DNA from 3 places in the Pseudomonas sp. CP4 genome. Region 1 is predicted to be linked to each of the others. Evidence: predicted binding sites of a transcription regulator. Region 1 holds the regulator's gene; each other region holds the start of a gene.
What was found. Region 1 encodes sigma-54, which starts transcription at its own class of promoters, with help from an activator protein. Its sites were predicted from a motif close to ANTGGCATNNANNTTGCTNT; they were not measured.
Positions count from the first base shown of each region.

Region 1 (7,034 bases):
ACTGGTGATTGCTTTGGTGCTGGCCGGGGCAGGAATGTCACGGGTCAGGGCGTTTCTGATCGGCGCGGCGTCGGGGTTGGTTGAGCCGGTGTTTGCGCTGTTGTGTGCGTGGCTAGTGAGTCTGGCTCAGGTACTGTTGCCGCTGGGACTGGCACTGGCGGCCGGGGCGATGTTGCTGGTAGTGACCCACGAAGTGATCCCGGAGTCGCGCCGTCACGGACATGACAAACTGGCGAGTCTTGGCTTGTTGATCGGGTTTTGTCTGATGATGGTGATGGATACGGCGTTGGGTTGAAAGAAGATCAAAAGGTCGCAGCCTGCGGCAGCTCCCACCTTGGAATGCGTTTCCTGTAGGAGCTCCGCAGGCTGCGATCTTTTGACTTTGGCTATCAGCCACCTTCGTCGAAGTAGTTGTTGATCAACGCTACCAGCGCATCCATGGCTTCCTGCTCTTGATGCCCTTCAGTACTCAAATAAATTTTGGTGCCCTTGCCCGCCGCGAGCATCATCATTGCCATGATGCTCTTGCCGTCGACAGTCGTTTCAGGTGTGCGTCCCACTCTGATCGTGCAGTCTGGATACTGACCGGCCACGCCGACGAACTTGGCCGATGCCCGGGCATGCAGGCCCAGCTTATTGATGATTTCGATTTCACGAGCAGGCATCGCGGTGTGGATCCTTTAGGTGAGGTCGCGGTGGCGAACCTGGACGTTCTTCAAGGTTTTCTGCAGAGCCTGACCCAGGCGTTCGGTCAGGTAGACGGAGCGGTGATGCCCGCCGGTGCAGCCAATGGCAACGGTGACGTAGGCGCGGTTGCTCGCGGCGAAACGTGGCAGCCATTTGTTCAGATAAGCGTAGATGTCCTGATACATTTCTTCGACATCGGGCTGCTGGGCCAAATATTCTGCCACCGGTGCATCGAGGCCCGACTGCGCGCGCAGCTCCGGTTTCCAGTACGGATTGGGCAGGCAACGCACATCGAAGACCAGATCGGCATCGACCGGCATGCCGCGCTTGAAGCCGAACGATTCAACCAGGAACGCCGTGCCGGGCTCAGGCTGATTCAACAGGCGCAACTTCAGGGTGTCGCGCAGCTGGTACAGATTGAGATGGGTGGTGTTGATTTTCAGGTCGGCCAGATCGGCGATCGGGCCGAGCAGGGCGCTTTCATCGTGAATCGCTTCAGCCAGTGAGCGATTGGCGTTACTCAACGGGTGACGACGACGGGTCTCGGAAAAACGCTTGAGCAGGGTTTCTTCGTCGGCGTCCAGATACAGCACATCGCACTTGATATGTTTGGCACGGACGTCTTCGAGCAATTCAGGAAAGCGTGACAGATGGCTGGGCAAGTTGCGTGCATCGATCGACACGGCGACCAGCGGCTGCGCCAGCTCCGTGTGGATCAGCGCCCGCTCGGCCAGTTCCGGCAGCAAACCAGCCGGCAGGTTGTCGATGCAGTAGTAGCCGTTGTCCTCAAGGACATTCAGGGCGGTACTTTTGCCCGAGCCCGAACGGCCACTGACGATGATCAAGCGCATGATTAGTGCCCGTTCTGCTCGTCCAGTACAACCTGGTACAAGGCTTCGTTGCTCGCGGCGCTGCGCAGTTTTTCGCGCACTTCCTTGCGGTCGAGCATGCTGGCGATCTGGCGCAGCAACTCCAGATGCGCATCAGTCGCGGCCTCCGGGACCAGCAGCACGAAGAGCAGGTCGACCGGGGCGCCGTCGATGGCGTCGAAATCGATCGGGGCTTCCAGGTGCAGCAGGGCGCTGACTGGCGCCGTGCAGCCCTTGAGGCGGCAATGGGGAATGGCGATGCCGTTGCCGAAACCGGTGGAACCGAGTTTTTCACGGGCGATCAGCGCCTCGAAGACATCCTGCATCGCCAGATCCGGCACTTCGCGGTGGATCAGGTTGGCAATCTGTTCGAGGGCTTTTTTCTTGCTGCCGCCCGGCGCGTTCACTTGGGAACGGCCGGGGGTCAGGATGGTTTCAAGTCGGATCATGGGATAGGGGTGTTAACGACCGGTTGCGCCCTGGAGGAGGCTCTGGGTCTTTTCCTTATGCTTTTTGAGTTGGCGATCCAGCTTGTCGGTGAGTGAGTCGATCGCAGCGTACATGTCAGTATCTTCTGCGTTGGCGACCACTTCGCTGCCGGGGATATGCAAGGTGGCTTCGATCTTCTGCTTCAGCTTTTCGACGCACATCGTGACCTGCACGTTGGTGATCTTGTCGAAATGTCGCTCCAGTCGTTGGAGTTTTTCCTCGATGTAGGAACGCAGAGGTTGGGTCACTTCCAGTTGGTGTCCACTGATGTTGACTTGCATACAGCTTCTCCTTCGTTGCCAGTGCATAAAGCGGCAGGCCGAAAAGCCTGCCACTGGAACGCTGTAACGTGGCTTACATCAACCGCTTGCGTTCGCTCGAAGGCGCGATTCCGAGGGATTCGCGGTACTTGGCGACGGTGCGGCGAGCCACCTGAATGCCTTGTGCCTCCAGTAAACCAGCGATCTTGCTGTCACTCAACGGCTTTTTCTGATTTTCCGCGGCGACCAGTTTCTTGATGATCGCGCGGATCGCTGTGGACGAGCATTCGCCGCCTTCGGAGGTGCTGACGTGGCTGGAGAAAAAGTATTTCAGCTCATAAATACCGCGCGGGGTATGCATGAATTTTTGCGTGGTTACCCGGGAAATCGTTGATTCGTGCATGCCGACCGCTTCGGCGATGTCATGCAATACCAGCGGCTTCATCGCTTCGTCGCCGTATTCGAGGAAGCCGCGCTGATGTTCGACGATCTGCGTGGCCACTTTCATCAGCGTTTCGTTGCGGCTCTGCAGGCTCTTGATGAACCAGCGGGCCTCCTGCAACTGGTTACGCATGAAGGTGTTGTCGGCGCTGGTGTCGGCACGCTTAACAAACCCGGCGTACTGGGCATTGACGCGCAGACGTGGCACCGATTCCTGATTCAGCTCGACCAGCCAGCGCTCGTTGTCCTTGCGCACGATCACATCGGGAATGACGTATTCGGCTTCGGTCGATTCGATCTGCGAGCCGGGACGCGGATTGAGACTCTGCACCAGTTCGATGACCTGGCGCAGCTCGTCTTCCTTGAGCTTCATCCGGCGCATCAACTGGCTGTAATCGCGACTGCCGAGCAGGTCGATGTAATCGGCGACCAGCCGTTTGGCCTCGCTCAGCCACGGCGTCTTCGCGGGCAACTGACGCAATTGCAGGAGCAGGCATTCGCTGAGGTTGCGGGCGCCGATCCCGGCGGGCTCGAATTGCTGGATGCGATGCAGGACGGCTTCGATCTCGTCGAGCTCGATGTCCAGTTCAGGATCGAACGCTTCAAGAATTTCTTCGAGCGTTTCGTCCAGGTAGCCCTGATTGTTGATGCAGTCGATCAGGGTCACGGCGATCAGGCGATCGGTGTCGGACATCGGTGCCAGGTTCAGTTGCCAGAGCAGATGGCTCTGCAGACTCTCCCCGGCGGACGTGCGGGTGGTGAAATCCCATTCGTCGTCATCGCTGCTGGGCAGGCTGCTGGCGCTGGTCTGGTAGACGTCTTCCCAGGCGGTATCCACCGGCAATTCGTTGGGGATGCGCTCGTTCCATTCGCCATCCTCGAGGTTATCCACCGTCGGGGCGGTTTCCTGATAGGAGGGTTCCTGAATCTCGGCGGGCTTCTGTTCGGCGTTGTCGGCCAGAGGATCGGCGTTGTCGAAGTCGTCGCCTTCTTCCTGGCGCTCAAGCATCGGATTGGATTCCAGAGCCTCCTGGATCTCCTGTTGCAGGTCCAGGGTCGACAATTGGAGCAGGCGGATGGCCTGTTGCAGCTGCGGTGTCATCGTCAGCTGCTGGCCCATTCTCAAGACTAGCGATGGTTTCATGGCAGGGGCTTAACACCTTATTCGCCGGCGCTTTGCGCCATCCACTACAGGGCGCCGAAGCGCCAAACTTAAGCAAATTATATGCCTGAAACTGAAGTGTTTGCCTAGAGCGCTGTAACAATTAAAGCGGATAAATGCGCCTTGAATCGATACAGCGCTGTCGCGCTTACAGGCGGAACTCGTGACCCAGATACACTTCCTTGACCAGATCGTTGGCCAGGATGGTCTCGGCATCGCCTTCAGCGATCAATTGACCGTCGTTGACGATGTAAGCGGTTTCGCAGATATCCAGTGTCTCGCGGACGTTGTGGTCGGTGATCAGCACACCGATGCCCTTGGCCTTGAGGTGGTGAATGATCTGCTTGATGTCGCCCACCGAGATCGGGTCGACACCGGCGAACGGTTCGTCGAGCAGGATGAATTTCGGCGCAGTCGCCAACGCACGAGCGATTTCCACCCGGCGACGCTCACCACCGGACAGGCTCATGCCGAGGTTGTCGCGGATGTGGCTGATGTGGAATTCCTGCAGCAGGCTTTCCAGCTCCTTGCGACGACCGGCCTTGTCCAGTTCCGGACGCGTCTCGAGGATCGCCATGATGTTATCGGCAACCGACAGTTTGCGGAAGATCGACGCTTCTTGCGGCAGATAGCCGATACCCGCCTTGGCGCGGCCGTGCATCGGCTGGTGGCTGACGTCCAGGTCATCGATCAGCACACGGCCCTGATCGGCCTGCACCAGGCCGACGATCATGTAGAAGCACGTCGTCTTGCCGGCGCCGTTCGGGCCGAGCAAGCCGACGATCTGCCCGCTGTCGATCGACAGGCTGACGTCACGCACGACCTGGCGGCTTTTATAGGCCTTGGCCAGGTGCTGAGCTTTCAGAGTTGCCATTACTGGGATTTCTCTTCGGTTTTCTTCTTCGGCTGGATCACCATGTCGATGCGCGGACGCGATTCGGTGACCTTGCTGCCCGTGGCGCGACCGGCGCTGGCCAGTTTCTTCACGGTGTCGTAGACGATTTTTTCGCCCTGGGTGACGTTGTTATCCTTGTCGATAACCTTGGCCTTGTCGATCAGCACCACCCGGTTCTGCTGGGCGTGGTATTGAATCGTCACGCCGTAGCCCTTGACCGGGTTGGCGTCGCCCTGGGTCTGCAGCTGCTCGAAGTAAGCCAGGTTGCCCACCGAGGTCACCACGTCGATGTCGCCATTGGGCGCGCGCGTCATGGTCACGGTGTTGCCTTTAACGATCATCGAACCCTGGGTAATGATCACGTCACCTTTATAGGTGGCGATGCCATTCTTGTCGTCCAGTTGGGCGTCGTCGGCCTGAATGCGGATAGGCTGCTGCTGATCGTTCGGCAGGGACCAGGCGCTCGCGCTTCCCAGTGCTGCGCCCAGACTGAGCAAAATAGGGAGGGTTTTAACGAGCCTCATACTGTCCTCTTACGTTCGATTGCAGGTGTATCCTGCTGTCCTTCAGGTACGCTTTCATTCCGACGCCAGTCGATACGCCACCAGCGCCCTCGATTCTAACGGGTTGCGCAGTCTGCGCATATTCCTGCTGCGGGAACACGGTCATGCGCGTGCTGGTGATCAGCGTGCCGCGCTTTTTCTCATCGGTGCGCTGCACACGGACCGAATCGATCAATTCCACTTCGGTACCGCCCGAGTTCACTTCGCCGCGTTCGCTGGTCACGTGCCAGGGGAAGTCGGTGCCGCGATACATGTTCAAGTCAGGCTTGGTCACCAGGGTGACATCGGTCGCCTTGACGTGCTCGGCCTTGTCGGAAGTCATCTCGTACTGCACCTTACCGTCGGGCAGGTACTGAATGGTATGCGTGTTGGTCGCGTACCAGTCGATCGGATTCTCGGCAGCCGAAACCGGTGGCTTGTCGAGGAAGCGTTCCGGGCTGATGTTCCAGTAGCCGACCGCAGCGAAAATCGCCGCGATGCAGCCGAACAGCAGGAAGTTGCGAAACTTTTTGCTAAACATGGTCAGGCTCACAGGTACGCGGCGTTGGCCGCTTCGAGGCGGCCCTGGGCGCGCAGGATCAATTCGCAGAATTCGCGGGCGGCACCTTCGCCGCCACGGGCGCGGGTAACGCCGTGGGCGTGTTCGCGGACGAAATCGGCAGCGTTGGCCACCGCCATGCCCAGCCCTACACGGCGGATTACCGGCAAGTCTGGCAGATCGTCACCGAGATAGGCGACTTCTTCATAGCTTAGGCCCAGTTGCGCGAGCAGGCCGTCGAGCACCACCAGTTTGTCTTCACGCCCCTGAAACAGATGCGGGATGCCGAGGTTCTTAGCGCGGCGCTCGACCACCGGGGTCTTGCGACCGCTGATGATTGCGGTTTGTACGCCGGCATTCATCAACATCTTGATGCCTTGGCCGTCGAGGGTGTTGAAGGTCTTGAACTCACTGCCGTCTTCAAGAAAGTACAGGCGGCCGTCGGTGAGCACACCGTCGACATCGAAGACTGCCAGTTTGATCGCTTTGCCGCGTTGCAGCAGATCGTTGCTCATTACATGACTCCTGCGCGCAGCAGATCGGAGAGGTTGAAGGCGCCGATCGGGCGATCCTCCTCGTCGACGACTACCAGGGCGTTGATTCGATGGTCTTCCATGATTTTCAGGGCTTCGGCGGCGAGCATGTCGGGCCGGGCGGTCTTGCCGTGGGCGGTCATCACCTGATCGATGGTGGCGCTGCGGATGTCGATGGCGCGATCCAGGGTGCGGCGCAAATCACCGTCAGTGAAGATCCCGGCGAGCTTGCCGTCGGCTTCAAGGATAGCGGTCATGCCCAGGCCTTTGCGGGTCATTTCCATCAGTGCGTCCTTGAGCAGGGTGCCGCGTTGTACCTGCGGCAGCTCTTGCCCGGCGTGCATGACGTTTTCCACTTTCAGCAGCAGGCGACGGCCAAGGGCGCCACCCGGATGCGAGAAGGCAAAATCTTCGGCGGTAAATCCACGAGCTTCCAGCAGCGCCACGGCCAGGGCATCGCCCATGACCAGCGCAGCAGTAGTAGAAGAAGTCGGTGCCAGATTCAACGGGCAGGCTTCGTGCTCGACATGCACATTGAGATTGACCTCGGCAGCCTTCGCCAAGGGCGACTGCGGATTGCCGGTGACGCTGATCAGT
Region 1 is NZ_CP180489.1:2,290,867-2,297,900, reverse strand. It holds gene ACMYUN_RS10345 (ZIP family metal transporter) at 1-295, shown strand, start outside; gene ACMYUN_RS10340 (HPr family phosphocarrier protein) at 390-665, opposite strand; gene rapZ (RNase adapter RapZ) at 681-1,538, opposite strand; gene ptsN (PTS IIA-like nitrogen regulatory protein PtsN) at 1,541-2,005, opposite strand; gene hpf (ribosome hibernation-promoting factor, HPF/YfiA family) at 2,018-2,326, opposite strand; gene ACMYUN_RS10320 (RNA polymerase factor sigma-54) at 2,400-3,890, opposite strand; gene lptB (LPS export ABC transporter ATP-binding protein) at 4,057-4,782, opposite strand; gene lptA (lipopolysaccharide transport periplasmic protein LptA) at 4,782-5,327, opposite strand; gene lptC (LPS export ABC transporter periplasmic protein LptC) at 5,314-5,886, opposite strand; gene ACMYUN_RS10300 (KdsC family phosphatase) at 5,895-6,419, opposite strand; gene ACMYUN_RS10295 (KpsF/GutQ family sugar-phosphate isomerase) at 6,419-7,034, opposite strand, start outside.

Region 2 (7,034 bases), 2.0 Mb from region 1:
AACACGCGCGGCTGGGTCAAGGACCACACGCAAGGCAAAAGCGTGCTCAACCTGTTCGCTTACACCTGTGGTGTTGGCCTCAGTGCAGCGGCGGGCGGTGCGCGCGAGGTGTGCAACCTCGATTTTGCCGAGGGCAATCTCGCGGTCGGTCGCGAGAATGGTTTGCTCAACCCGCAGCTGCCGCCGATGCAATTCATTCAGTCCGATTACTTTCCGGCGATCCGTCAGCTCGCTGGCCTGCCCATCAGCCAGCGGCGCGGGCAGAAGCTGCCAAGCTATCAGCGCCTCGAACAGCGCCAATACGATCTGGTCCTGCTCGATCCGCCGGCTTGGGCCAAAAGCGCATTCGGCACCGTCGATCTGCTGCGCGATTATCAGAGCCTGCTCAAACCCGCGCTGCTGACCACCGCCGATGACGGCGTGCTGATCTGCTGCAACAACCTGGCGAAAGTCAGCATGGACGACTGGCGCGAACAAGTGCTGCGCTGCGCCGAAAAAGCCGGCCGCCCGGTACGCGAATGGAGCGTGATGCCCCCGGGCGCCGACTTCCCTTCGCTGGACCAGCAGCCACCGTTGAAGACGCTGATCTTGCAGCTGTGATCCCTCCGGCATGAGCGATTACATTCCCCTGTGGGAGCGAGCCTGCTCGCGAAAGCGCAGTGTCAGTCGACTTGTTTTTCACTGAACCACCGCATTCGCGAGCAGGCTCGCTCCCACAAGGGAGATCTGTTCCTACAGAAATTTCTGAACAATCCTGTCCCACATCAAGCACTTCGGAACCAGAATCGCGTGCCATACTCCAAGGCACTCCGATTCAGACAGATGAAGCCGCACATGCCCAAAGGATTGATTCGCGCGATTGGCGCACTGCTGACAGCCCTGGCCCTCTACAGCCTGCTGGGGTTTCTGATCCTGCCGGGCATCGCCTTGCGCGTGGCCAACCAGCAACTGGCCAACTACGCGACGGTGCCGGCGCATCTGCAACGCATCGAACTGAACCCCTTCAGCCTTGAGGTCACCCTGTGGGGCCTGGTCATCGGCGAGCCGGGCAAGGAGCAGGTCGGCTTCGATCGCCTCTATGCCAACCTGCAAATCGACAGCCTGTGGACCAAAGCGCTGCATCTGTCCGACATCGAACTGGACAAACCCAAAAGCGAAATCCTCTTCGCCAAGGACGGCAAGCTCAACCTGCTGGGCCTGTTCAACGTGCCGCCGAGCGAGCCGACACCCGCCGATCCCGACGCCAAGCCATTCCCGCTGCGCATCGACAACATCAAACTGGCTGGCGGCGTGGTGCATTTCGAGGATGTACGCCCTAGCGAGCCAATCGAATTTCTTTACGACGATCTCAGTTTCGAGCTGAAAAACCTCAGCACCCTGCCCGAGGACAGCGCCGACATGACCCTTGTCGCGATCGGCCCCGCTGGCGGGCGGATCGACTGGACCGGCAATTTCAGTCTGATTCCCTTTACCTCCGAAGGCACCCTGAAAGTCACCGATGGCCAGATGAAATCCTTCTGGCCTTACGTGCGCGACGCAGTGCCGCTGGTGCTGGAAAACGGCGTTGTCAGCCTCAGCACCGACTACAAACTCAACCTGTCGAAACAGACCGAACTGTTGCTCAACAACGTCGCGGTGAGCATTGCGCCGTTCGCCATCAAGGCTCCAGACGGACGTCCGCTGGCCAGGCTCGAACGCCTCGACGTCAGCGAAACCTCGCTGGACCTGGCCAAGCAGCAAGTGGTGGTCGGCAAGGTCCGCAGCAACAAGCTGGAAACCTGGGCGGCGCTGGAAGCCGACGGCCAGTTGGACTGGCAGAAACTGTTCGCCAGCCAACCGTCGAAACCAGCGGCCAAAGCCGCTGCCGAACCGGTCGGTGCACCGGCTGCCGCCGACTCGCCGAAACCTGAGCCAACCGCACCGAGCAAGCCATGGCAGGTGCTGGTCAAAGATGTGCAGCTGCGCAACTACACGGTCCATCTCGCCGACCGCTCGGCGCAACCGGCGGTGGCGCTGGATATCACTCCGCTGAACGTCGATCTGCAGGATTTCGACAGCCTCAACGGCTCGCCTTTCAAGCTCAAGCTCGACAGCGGCCTGGGCAAGCAAGGCAAGATCAGCGCCGACGGTACGGTCAACCTGGCCCCGGTCAACGCACAGCTCAACGTCAAAACCCAGGACATCGACCTGCGTGTCGCGCAGTCCTACATCAACCCGTTCATTCGCCTGGAACTGCGCAGCGGCATGCTCGGCAGCGACCTCAAGGTCAACCTGAAGAGCACTGAGCCACTGGCGCTCAGCGTCACCGGCCGCGCGCAGATCGATCAACTGCACACCCTCGATACGCTGAAGACCCGCGACTTCCTCAAATGGCAGCAAGTCGTGGTCGACGGCATCAACTATCAGCACGGCGACAGCCTGTCGATCGACAAGGTCAACCTGTTGCAGCCGTATGTGCGCTTCATGATCAACGACGATCGCACTACCAACGTCGACGACCTGCTGATCCCGCAACCGGCCGACAGCGGTGCAAAAAGCACCGCAGCCAAACCGGCCGGCAAGGACAAACCGCTGGGCATTCACATCGGCGCGATTGCGATCAACGATGGTTCGGCCAACTTCGCCGACTTCAGTCTGACACCCAACTTCGCCACCGCCGTGCAACAGCTCAACGGCCAGATCGGCACCATCGACAGTCGTCAGGCGAAGCCGGCCAGCGTCGATATCAAAGGCAAAGTCGACCGTTATGCGCCGGTGACTATCAAAGGCGCGGTCAATCCGTTCGATCCGATGGCCAGCCTCGACATCGCCACCAGTTTCAAACGCGTCGAACTGACGACCCTGACGCCCTACTCCGGCAAATTCGCCGGATACCGCATCCGCAAGGGCCGGCTCAACCTTGACCTGCACTACCTGATCATCAAAGGACAATTGAAAGCCGAGAACAAAGTCGTCGTCGAGCAACTGCAACTGGGCGAGAAAGTCGACAGCCCCGATGCAGTCAGCCTGCCGCTAAAGCTGGCGATCGCCCTGCTCAAGGATGTCGACGGCAAGATCTCCATCGAATTGCCGGTCACCGGCGACTTGAACAATCCGCAGTTCAGCGTGATGCCGATCGTTTGGCAAACCCTGCGCAACCTGATCGTCAAAGCTGCCGCCGCGCCATTCAAAATGATCGGCGGGCTGGTCAGTGGCGGTGGCTCCGAAGACCTTGGCACGGTGTCCTTCGCGCCGGGTTCCAGCGACTTGAACAAAGACGCCGAAGCGGCGCTGGTAAAACTCTCGCAAGCGCTCAAGGAACGTCCGGCGCTGCGCCTGGAAATCGAAGGCACTGCCGCGAAGAGCAGCGATGGACCACTGCTGGCCGAGCAACGTCTGGAACGCGAATATCAGTACAACTACTACAAGATGCTCCAGCGCCGTGGCGATAAAGTCCCGGCCCAGGCCTCGCTGCTGCAAGTGCCCGAGAGCGAGAAAGGCGCGTTGCTCGAAGGCATCTACCGCACTCGCCTGAAGACCCAGCCACCGGCAGAATGGAAAGATCTGGGCAAGGAAGAACGCACGGCGAAAATGCGCCAGGGCGTGATCGCGTTCTGGAGCGGCAGCGATGTGCTGTTGCGCCAGTTGGGCCAGGATCGCGCCAGCACCATCAAGGATTATCTGGTCGACAAGGGCAAGCTTGAGGATGACCGGGTGTACTTCATCGATGCCAACCTTGGCGAGGCCGAAAGCGATGGCCGCGTGGTCACGCAAATGCACCTGGATGCCGAATGACCGTGCGTAACTGGCTGGCCGTGCTCGCGCTGACGTGCGCTGCTGGCCACGCGTCGGCCTCGGATACCTTGCGCTGCGGCAGCCAGTTGATCAGCCTTGGCGACCGCGCAAGCGAGGTGCTGCAAAAATGTGGCGAGCCGGTGAGCCGTGACGTGCTTGGCTACAAGCGCAGTGCCAATCGCCGCGAGGAGTTTCAGGTCGAGGAATGGACCTACGGCCCGAACAATGGCATGTACCAATATCTGCGCTTCGAAGGCAATCGCCTGCGGCAGATCAACAGCAAACGCGGTAACTGATCAACATATCGTCCCTCTGTAGGAGTGAGCCTGCTCGCGATGGCGGTCTGTCAGTCAACAATGAATCAACTGACAGACCGCCATCGCGAGCAGGCTCACTCCTACATTTGTTTTGTGTGATCCCTGAAATAGAACAGGCCCCGACACAAGTGCCGGGGCCTGTAATGGTCACATCCGTGTGACCGTTCGCATGAACTCTAAAGTTGCGGCAGACGTATTACTCGGCCCGTCTGTCGCGTCTTCTCCCGGTTCAGGCGAGAAGTCTTGCCTTACTCGGCTTTCAGGCCGTCAGCGGATACCGCTTTAACGCCTTTGATTTTCTTGGTGATGTTCACAGCGGTGGTTTTCTGAGCTTCGGTAACAGCTACGTCAGAAGACAGGGAAACTACGCCTTTGTTGGTTTCGACTTTGATGTCGGTGCCTGGAATACCTTTTTCGGTAACCAGATCGCTTTTCACTTTGGTGGTGATCCAGGTGTCGGAAGTAGCTTCTTTAGCCTTGGTAACTTCACCAGCAGCCAGAACCATTGGCGCTTGGGTAGCCTGAGCGGACTGGGCGAAAGCGCCACCAGCCATGGTCAGGGTCAGAGCGGTAGCAGCGGCAGTGATAGCGAACTTCTTCATACGAGTAACTCCTGTTTTTACTGGAAGTCTGCTGTAACGCTTGTCAGCAGGGTTACCAGAGATATTGCGAACGCTGTGCCAACTTTTTCGTCCGCATAAAACCGTTTAAAAACAACATGTTATGAAAAACGCTAATTTTCATTTTCATGCAAAATGCATGACTCAACGCAATTTCGCATGCAAGTTGCGGTTTTTTGGAAAGTTCATAAGCTGCTGAAATTATTGGAGCTTTTGTGAAGCGATCGCAGATACAAAAATACCCCGCAATGCGGGGCATTCTGGTTATTCACCTTTGTGATTACGTACCGCTGGCCGTGCAACCGCGCGGAGAATAATCAGCGTTGACCGTCGTCGCACACGTCCAAACACCGGAGGTATTCCCCGTAGCCGCCCCGGAACGAGAAAGCGTAATGGTTTTACCTAACACCGGACCTGGTGCATTGAGCAGGGTGCAGGTAAGCGTGCCTTCGCCAGTCGCGGCTGTACCGGTAACTGCCAACGTACAGTTGGAAGTAGTAGTCGCACCATTAGCAACGTTGGCCAGAGTTGGAGCTGTGCCTTGATTAATCGTGTCCTCGAACGGCACTTTCAATGCACTAATCTCCGCCAGCCCCGCCGTCACCTTCGACCGCGCTTGATACTTCGAATACTGAGGCAAGGCGATAGTCGCCAGAATGCCGATGATCGCCACGACGATCAGCAGCTCGATCAATGTGAAACCTTGTTGTTTTTTCATAGACACGCTCCATGCATGAGTCGAAATCTCATGATCTGAACAAGGCTCAGCACAGCCCATGCCAACGCCTTTCAGACCCCGCCTGCTGGGCGCGCGCAATTTCCTGCGCCGTTTCCTACAACCCGCAACCGCACTATCTGACACTTTTTGTCACCTGCACCGGCCGTGTTTGGCGCTGTGACTTGACTAGGCTATAAGTCATGAACGGCAAGTGTGCGGAATCCCCATGAATGACATCGCTCTGAGCGGTCTGGCCAAGCAATTGGTCCAGGCCGAGTTGCTAACGGAAACAAGCGCCCGGCAATCCTGGGCGCAGGCCCAGCGCAATCGCGTGTCGCTGGTGAATTATCTGGTGCACAACAAACTGGTCAACAGTCGACAGATCGCCGAGATCGCTTCGGAACACTTCGGCATGGCCCTGCTGGATCTCAACTGCCTCGACAAGGAGACCCAGCCCAAGGGGCTGGTCAGCGAAAAACTGGTTCGCCAGCATTGCGCCCTGCCCCTGTGGCGGCGCGGCAACAAACTGTTCGTAGGCCTATCCGACCCGAGCAATCAGCAGGCGATCAGCGACATCCAGTTCAGCACCGGCCTTAGCACCGAAGCGATTCTGGTCGAGGACGACAAGCTCAGCGACGCCATCGACAAGTTCTTCGACAGCCACGCCTCGGGTCTGGAAGACATGGCCGATGTCGATCTCGACGGCCTCGACGTCGAGTCCATCGATGACAGCAAACAGGACGTGATCGGCGGCCTCGATGCCGACGACGCCCCGGTCGTACGCTTCGTGCACAAGATGCTGCTCGATGCGATCAAGAGCGGCTCCTCCGACCTGCATTTCGAACCCTACGAAAAAAACTATCGGGTGCGCATGCGCACCGACGGCATGCTGCGCGAGGTGGCCAAGCCGCCGATCCAGTTGGCCGGGCGCATTGCCGCTCGCCTGAAGGTGATGGCTAGTCTGGATATTTCCGAACGGCGCAAACCGCAGGACGGGCGGATCAAGATGCGCCTGTCAAAAAGCAAATCCATCGATTTCCGCGTCAACACCCTGCCGACCCTGTGGGGCGAAAAAGTGGTGATCCGGATTCTCGACCCGTCCAGTGCGCAGATGGGCATCGACGCCTTGGGTTACGAGGCCGAACAAAAGGCCTTGTACCTCGCTGCGCTAAAACAGCCGCAAGGAATGATTCTGGTCACCGGCCCCACCGGTTCCGGCAAAACCGTGTCGCTGTACACCGGGCTGAACATCCTCAACACCGTCGACATCAACATTTCCACCGCCGAAGACCCGGTGGAAATCAACATGGAAGGTATCAACCAGGTCAACGTCAATCCCCGCCAGGGGCTGGACTTTGCCCAGGCGCTGCGCTCGTTTCTGCGTCAGGACCCGGATGTGATCATGGTCGGCGAGATCCGCGACCTGGAAACCGCCGAGATCGCGATCAAGGCCGCGCAGACCGGCCACCTAGTGCTGTCGACCCTGCACACCAACAGCGCGGCGGAAACCCTCACGCGTCTGCACAACATGGGCATTCCCGGTTTCAACATCGCCACCTCGGTCAGCCTGATCATCGCCCAGCGTCTGGCGCGCAAATTGTGCGC
Region 2 is NZ_CP180489.1:4,242,999-4,250,032, reverse strand. It holds gene ACMYUN_RS19100 (class I SAM-dependent rRNA methyltransferase) at 1-600, shown strand, start outside; gene ACMYUN_RS19095 (DUF748 domain-containing protein) at 823-3,774, shown strand; gene ACMYUN_RS19090 (DUF2845 domain-containing protein) at 3,771-4,070, shown strand; gene ACMYUN_RS19085 (BON domain-containing protein) at 4,340-4,693, opposite strand; gene ACMYUN_RS19080 (pilin) at 4,992-5,429, opposite strand; gene pilB (type IV-A pilus assembly ATPase PilB) at 5,656-7,034, shown strand, end outside.
Region 2: the regulator sigma-54 is predicted to act here: its motif matches at 5,476-5,495, upstream of ACMYUN_RS19080 (pilin).

Region 3 (7,034 bases), 1.0 Mb from region 1:
CACACCGAGGCTGGCGAACAACCACAGCGCCAGTTGATAACTGCCGGTGCTTTGCTTGATCGCGCCCATGCCGGCCGCGAGGGCGAAGCCGCCGATACCGCCGGCCATGCCGATCAGCCCGGTCATCACGCCGATCTCCAGACGAAAACGCTGCGGCACCAGTTGGAAAACCGCACCGTTGCCGGCGCCCAAGCCGAGCATGGTGCAGACGAAAAGCGCCAGCGCCGCGTAGGAACTTGGCAGATTGAAGCCCACGGCGGCGATGCAGATGGCGGCGACGGTGTACATCGCCAGCAAAGTGAGGATGCCGCCGAAGCGATCGGCCAGCGCGCCACCCAACGGCCGCATCAGGCTGCCGCCGAACACGCAGGCCGCGGTGTAGTAGCCAGCGGTCACCGGGCTCAGACCGTATTGATCGTTGAAGTAACCGGGCAGGGCGCTGGCCAGGCCGATGAAGCCGCCGAAGGTGACGCTGTAGAAAAACATGAACCACCAGCTGTCGCGATCACCGAGGGCCTTGAAGTAGTCGGCCATCGCTTTCGGTTTTGGCCGCTGCGGGGCGTTTTTTGCCAACAGGGCGAACAGCAGCAAAGTCAGCACCAGCGGGATCAGGGCGAAACCGAAAACATTGCTCCAGCCGAACGCAGCGGCAATCACTGGCGCCAGCAGCGCGGCGAACACGGTGCCGGAGTTGCCCGCACCGGCGATGCCCATGGCTTTGCCCTGATGCTCTGGCGGGTACCACTGCGAGGCCAGCGGCAGGGCCACGGCGAACGAGGCGCCGGCCATGCCGAGGAACAGGCCGAGGATCAGCGCCTGTTCATAGCTGTGGATGCCGAGTTTCCAGGCACCGAACAGCGCGCAGATGACGATGACCTGGCCGATCAGCCCGGCGGTCTTGGGCGATAAGCGATCAGCGAGCATGCCCATGGCGAAGCGCAACACCGCGCCGGCGAGAATCGGCGTGGCGACGACCAGGCCGCGTTGCTGGGTGGTCAGGTGCAGGTCGGCGGCAATCTGCACCGCCAGCGGGCCGAGCAGGTACCAGACCATGAAGCTCAGGTCGAAATACAGGAAGGCCGCGAACAGGGTCGGGGTATGGCCGGATTTCCAGAAGCTTGAATTCATCGCGCACCTCGGCTGAAAAGAGTCTCGAAAGGAGTCATGCACAGCAGGTGGAGCGCCTCACGGCCGCACCACCGGCCCCGCTCTGTGGGGCCAAAACGCAAAAACGCCGCTACCTGATTCGCCGAGGGGCAAACGGGGTGAGCGACGTCTTTGTCGTAGGTGGGGCAACCGCCGTTGGTTACCTGTGCGGTTTGCTTAGCGAGATTTGTGCCAAGGCTTGAAAAGATCGCAGCCTCGTTGCACTTGTCAGCTTCTACAGGAGGATCAGATCGTTCCCATGCTCCGCGTGGGAATGCCGCCATGGACGCTCCGCGTCCGCTCTTGCGAAGTGACGCAGAGCGTCACGGGATGCATTCCCACGCGGAGCGTGGGAACGATCATTCAGCCCAGCAACTCACTCATGGCAATGATCTGCTCCGCCACCTGAATCAGCTTCTGCTGGCGGCTCATGGCCTGGCGGCGCATCAGGGTGTAGGCCTCTTCTTCGTTGCAGTCCTTCATCTTCATCAGTAAACCCTTGGCCAGTTCGATGCGCTTGCGCTCGGCCAGTTGCTGATCACGGGCCTGCAATTGCGCGCGCAAAGCCTGGTCACTCTCGAAGCGCGCCATCGCCACATCGAGAATCGGCTGCAGCCGCTGTGCGTGAATGCCTTCGACGATGTAGGCACTGACCCCGGACTTGATCGCCTGACGCATCACCCCCGGATCATGTTCGTCGGTGAACATCACGATTGGCCGGGGCTGGTCGCGGCTGACCAGTACCACTTGCTCCATGACATCGCGGCTCGGTGACTCGGTATCGATCAGGATCACGTCCGGGCGCACCGTTTCGACGCGCGCCGGCAGGTCAATGGTCAGACCGGACTCGTCGATCACTTCGAAGCCGGCCTCGGTCAGCGCCGCTTTCAGGCGTCCGACTTTTTTCGCGGTATCGTTGATCAGCAGAATGCGCAACATGTTCGCGGTCTCCTGTCAGCGCTGGGCGAGAAGCGGGGCGGCGTCGCTCAGGGCATGCAGCTTGAAACTGCGCGCATAGCCCGCCGGATCGCTGCCGTCCCAGACCTTGCCGTCGAGCAATTGGCTGCTGCGCAGGTCTGCGCAGGAAGACGCTACGCCGACAGCGCTCGCTGCCTCGCGATACAAATCCAGGCGCTGAACCTGGCGGGCGACGGCCAGATAATCCGGATCCTCGCGCAACAGACCCCAGCGACGGAACTGGGTCATGAACCACATGCCGTCGGAAAGGTAGGGCAGATTGACCTCGCCATCGCCATGAAAACGCAGCGCATGCGGATCCTGCCAGCGATTACCGAGGCCATCGGCGTAGTCGCCCATAAAACGCGGCTCGATGCACGCGGCGGGGGTGTCGAGGTATTCGGTGGCGCTGAGTAATTGCGCGGTACTGCGGCGGTTTTCCGGGCTTTCTTCGATGAAGCGACTGGCCTCAAGAATGGCCATGACCAGCGCCCGCGCGGTGTTGGGATATTGCTCGACGAATTCGCGGGTGCAGCCGAGGACTTTTTCCGGGTGGTCGGGCCAGATGCTCTGGCTGGTCGCCAGGGTGAAGCCGAGGTCCTGCTGCACGGCGCTGGCCGCCCACGGTTCGCCGACGCAAAAGCCGTCGATGCGCCCGGCTTGCAGGTGCGCGACCATTTGCGGCGGCGGCACCACCACGCTGTCGACGTCCTGCAACGGATGAATGCCCTGGCTCGCCAGCCAGTAGTACAGCCACATCGCGTGTGTGCCGGTGGGGAAGGTCTGGGCGAAGGTCAGTTTTGCGCGGCTTTGGTGCACATGCCGATCGAGCGCTTCAGGACTGTTCACGCCAGCCTGTTGCAAACCATGGGACAGGTTCAGGCTCTGGCCATTCTGGTTCACGCCCATCAGCACCGCCATGTCGGTGGGGGCGACGCCGCCGATGCCCAGGTGCACCGCATAAATCAGCCCGTACAGGCTGTGCGCGGCATCCAGTTCGCCGCTGACCAGTTTGTCGCGCAGGTTGGCCCAAGATGCCTGACGCTTGAGGTTCAGAGTCAGGCCGTAGGGCTGGGCGAAGCCCTGAGTGGCGGCGACCACCACCGAGGCGCAGTCGCTCAGCGCCATGAAGCCGAGATTGATCGCGCTTTTTTCCGGCGCATCGCTGCCGTTGACCCAGGCCAGAGGCCCCAAGGACGTTTCGTTCATACGCTACCTCAAAAAAAACGCCGTCCCGGATTCTGCGCAGGCAAAACCGGGGACGACGCCATTGTCCTGGCCTGCGCGCCGTCATTGGTCGGCAGACTGATGAGCAGGGCGGTGCAAGGCATATGCCAGTCGCCTGATTCGCGCAGGCGCCTCGCGCCGGGCGACGATGCCCGGCTATAATCGCCGCCTCTTTTCGCCGCCCGAGTCATTGCCGCCCATGTACACCCTGGCCCGTCAGCTGTTGTTCAAACTTTCCCCGGAAACCTCCCACGATCTGTCGCTGGATCTGATCGGCGCGGGTGGACGTTTGGGCCTCAACGGCTTGTTGTGCAAGGCACCGGCAAAGATGCCGGTGACCGTCATGGGGCTGGAGTTCCCGAACCCGGTGGGGCTTGCGGCAGGCCTGGACAAGAACGGCGCGGCCATCGATGGTTTTGCGCAACTGGGCTTTGGCTTCGTTGAAATCGGCACCGTGACCCCGCGTCCACAACCGGGTAACCCGAAACCACGGATCTTCCGCCTGCCGGAAGCCGACGCGATCATCAACCGCATGGGTTTCAACAACCTTGGCGTGGATAATTTGCTGGCGCGGGTCGCTGCGGCAAAATACAAGGGCGTGCTGGGCATCAACATTGGCAAGAATTTCGACACCCCGGTCGAGCGTGCGGTCGACGATTACCTGATCTGCCTGGACAAGGTTTACGCCCACGCCAGCTACGTCACCGTCAACGTCAGCTCGCCAAACACCCCGGGCCTGCGCAGCCTGCAGTTCGGTGATTCGCTCAAGCAATTGCTCGCGGATCTGGCCACGCGCCGCGCTGAACTGGCGTTGCGTCACGGCAAGCATGTGCCGCTGGCGATCAAGATCGCGCCGGACATGACCGACGAAGAAACTGCGCAGGTGGCCCAGGCGTTGATCGAAACCGGCATGGACGCGGTCATCGCCACCAACACCACCCTGAGCCGTGTCGGCGTCGAAGGCATGGAGCATGGCGACGAGGCGGGTGGTCTGTCCGGCGCGCCGGTGCGTGAGAAGAGCACCAACACGGTGAAAGTGCTGGCGGGCGAGTTGGCCGGGCGTTTGCCGATCATCGCTGCGGGCGGTATTACCGAAGGCAAGCATGCGGCGGAGAAGATCACTGCCGGCGCGAGCCTGGTGCAGATCTATTCGGGCTTCATCTACAAAGGCCCGGCGCTGATTCGTGAATCGGTAGACGCCATCGCCGCGCTGCGCTGAGGATTGCGGAGGCCTTGTGGGAGCCTTTGTGGCGAGGGGATTTATCCCCGCTGGGCTGCCCAGCAGCCCCAAACCTTGCACATTGATATGCCAGTTAAATTGAAGTTCCGACTTCGCGACTGCTGCGCAGCCGAGCGGGGATAAATCCCCTCGCCACGTGGATCCCGATTAACCTTTTTTGCAGGCAATAAAAAGGGCTCCTCGAAGGAGCCCCTGGGCCGTAGCCCGCCGTCCGGGAAGGACGTGCGTGGTTAATTCAATGCAGATTCAGATTGTCGTGTCGGAATAAATGCCCTGTGTCAGCCGACGGCGTGAAGTTCGTTGAGTCTGTGGATTCCCGCAGTGCCGGTCATACCGTCCCAGTTGTCGCCGCGTCCTTCTCGCCAGCCGTTGATCCAGGCTTGGCGTACCGACGGTAGAGTAAATGGGCAAAGCTCACGGGATTTACCACCAACGCCATATTGATATCCGCGCAAAAATGCTCTTTCCAACGGATCACGCTTAAGTCTTCTCATAGGGTGTTTCCCTCACTTGTTGACTGTAGTGTCGCGTTGACCTCAATTGAGGTCTGGCAGAAAAAAACCTGCCATTGTGCGGCTCGCTGCCGGCGTGGCGAGCCAAGGTGTTGACGCCGTTGCGACGTCAACCTGCGCTCAGTTCTAACCAATGAGTCACATCGAGGGAATGATCGTTTTGTCATAAGCACGTAACGGAAAGGATGCTATGGCGATAAGTAACTGCGTATTTATTCAACGTGCATTGCGCAAACCCCGGTATGATCGGCGCCCCGCTGATCCAGCGGGTCAATCCTTAGTGAGAATGACCCACGTTTGCGCTTGGGTACTATTCGACGAAGGGTCGCTTTCAGTCTTTTTGTTGCACCAACTTTTTTATCTGTCCCGGCATCTAAGCTCTTTTAACCCGAGCAGCGGGGATGGAACGGCACACCTTCGTGCCACGCGGGCGCTCTTTCAGAAAAGCGCCTGATTGAAAACCGGGTCGGCAATGCGTTGCCGGCCCACTAGCCAAAGGCTCTGGAATTACCATGTCCGATCGTTTCGAACTCTTCCTCACTTGCCCCAAAGGCCTTGAAGGCCTGCTCATCGAGGAAGCCGTCGGGCTTGGCCTTGAAGAAGCGCGCGAGCACACCTCCGCCGTGCGTGGCATGGCAACCATGGAAACCGCCTATCGCCTGTGCCTCTGGTCGCGTCTGGCGAACCGCGTGTTGCTGGTGCTCAAGCGTTTCCCGATGAAAGACGCCGAAGACCTCTACCACGGCGTGCTCGACATTGACTGGCAGGATCACATGCTCAGCGACGGCACCCTGGCCGTCGAATTCAGCGGCCACGGCTCGGGCATCGACAACACCCATTTCGGCGCGCTGAAAGTCAAAGACGCAATCGTCGACAAGCTGCGCACGCCGCAGGGCGACCGCCCGTCGATCGACAAGCTCAACCCGGACTTGCGCATTCACCTGCGTCTGGATCGCGGCGAAGCGATTCTGTCCCTCGACCTGTCCGGCCACAGCCTGCACCAGCGCGGCTACCGCTTGCAGCAGGGCGCGGCGCCGCTGAAGGAAAACCTTGCCGCCGCCATCCTGATTCGTTCCGGCTGGCCGCGTATTGCTGCCGAAGGTGGCGCACTGGCTGACCCGATGTGCGGTGTCGGCACATTCCTCGTCGAAGCAGCGATGATCGCCGCCGACATGGCGCCGAACCTGCGTCGCGAGCAGTGGGGCTTTACCGCGTGGCTCGGTCACGTACCGGCGCTGTGGAAAAAACTTCATGAAGAAGCCGCCGAGCGCGCCGCTGCTGGCCTGGCCAAGCCACCGCTGTGGATTCGCGGTTATGAAGCTGACCCTCGTCTGATTCAGCCGGGCCGCAACAACGTCGAACGCGCCGGCCTCAGCGAGTGGATCAAGATCTACCAGGGCGAAGTGGCGACCTTCGAGCCGCGCCCGGATCAAAACCAGAAAGGCCTGGTCATCTGCAATCCGCCGTACGGCGAGCGTCTCGGTGACGAAGCGAGCCTGCTTTATCTCTACCAGAATCTGGGCGAGCGTCTGCGTCAGGCCTGCCTGAACTGGGAAGCGGCGGTGTTCACCGGCGCCCCGGATCTGGGCAAGCGCATGGGCATTCGCAGCCATAAGCAATATTCGTTCTGGAACGGCGCGCTGCCGTGCAAGCTGTTGCTGATCAAGGTCTTGCCGGATCAGTTCGTCACTGGCGAACGCCGCACCCCGGAACAGCGTCAGGCCGAGCGCGAGCAAGCCGCTTACGATCAGACCCCGGATGAACCGCAAGAGCGCAAGTTCAACAAGAACGGTAACCCGATCAAGCCGACGCCAGCCCCGGCGCCAGTGATCGAACAGCCGCGCCTGAGCGAAGGCGGGCAGATGTTTGCCAATCGCTTGCAGAAAAATCTCAAGGCAATGGGCAAGTGGGTCAAGCGCGAAGCCATCGATTGCTACCGCGTTTACGATGCC
Region 3 is NZ_CP180489.1:1,259,121-1,266,154, reverse strand. It holds gene ACMYUN_RS05470 (nitrate/nitrite transporter) at 1-1,128, opposite strand, end outside; gene ACMYUN_RS05465 (ANTAR domain-containing response regulator) at 1,510-2,085, opposite strand; gene ACMYUN_RS05460 (CmpA/NrtA family ABC transporter substrate-binding protein) at 2,101-3,312, opposite strand; gene ACMYUN_RS05455 (quinone-dependent dihydroorotate dehydrogenase) at 3,530-4,549, shown strand; gene rmf (ribosome modulation factor) at 4,849-5,064, opposite strand; gene rlmKL (bifunctional 23S rRNA (guanine(2069)-N(7))-methyltransferase RlmK/23S rRNA (guanine(2445)-N(2))-methyltransferase RlmL) at 5,595-7,034, shown strand, end outside.
Region 3: the regulator sigma-54 is predicted to act here: its motif matches at 3,423-3,442, upstream of ACMYUN_RS05460 (CmpA/NrtA family ABC transporter substrate-binding protein).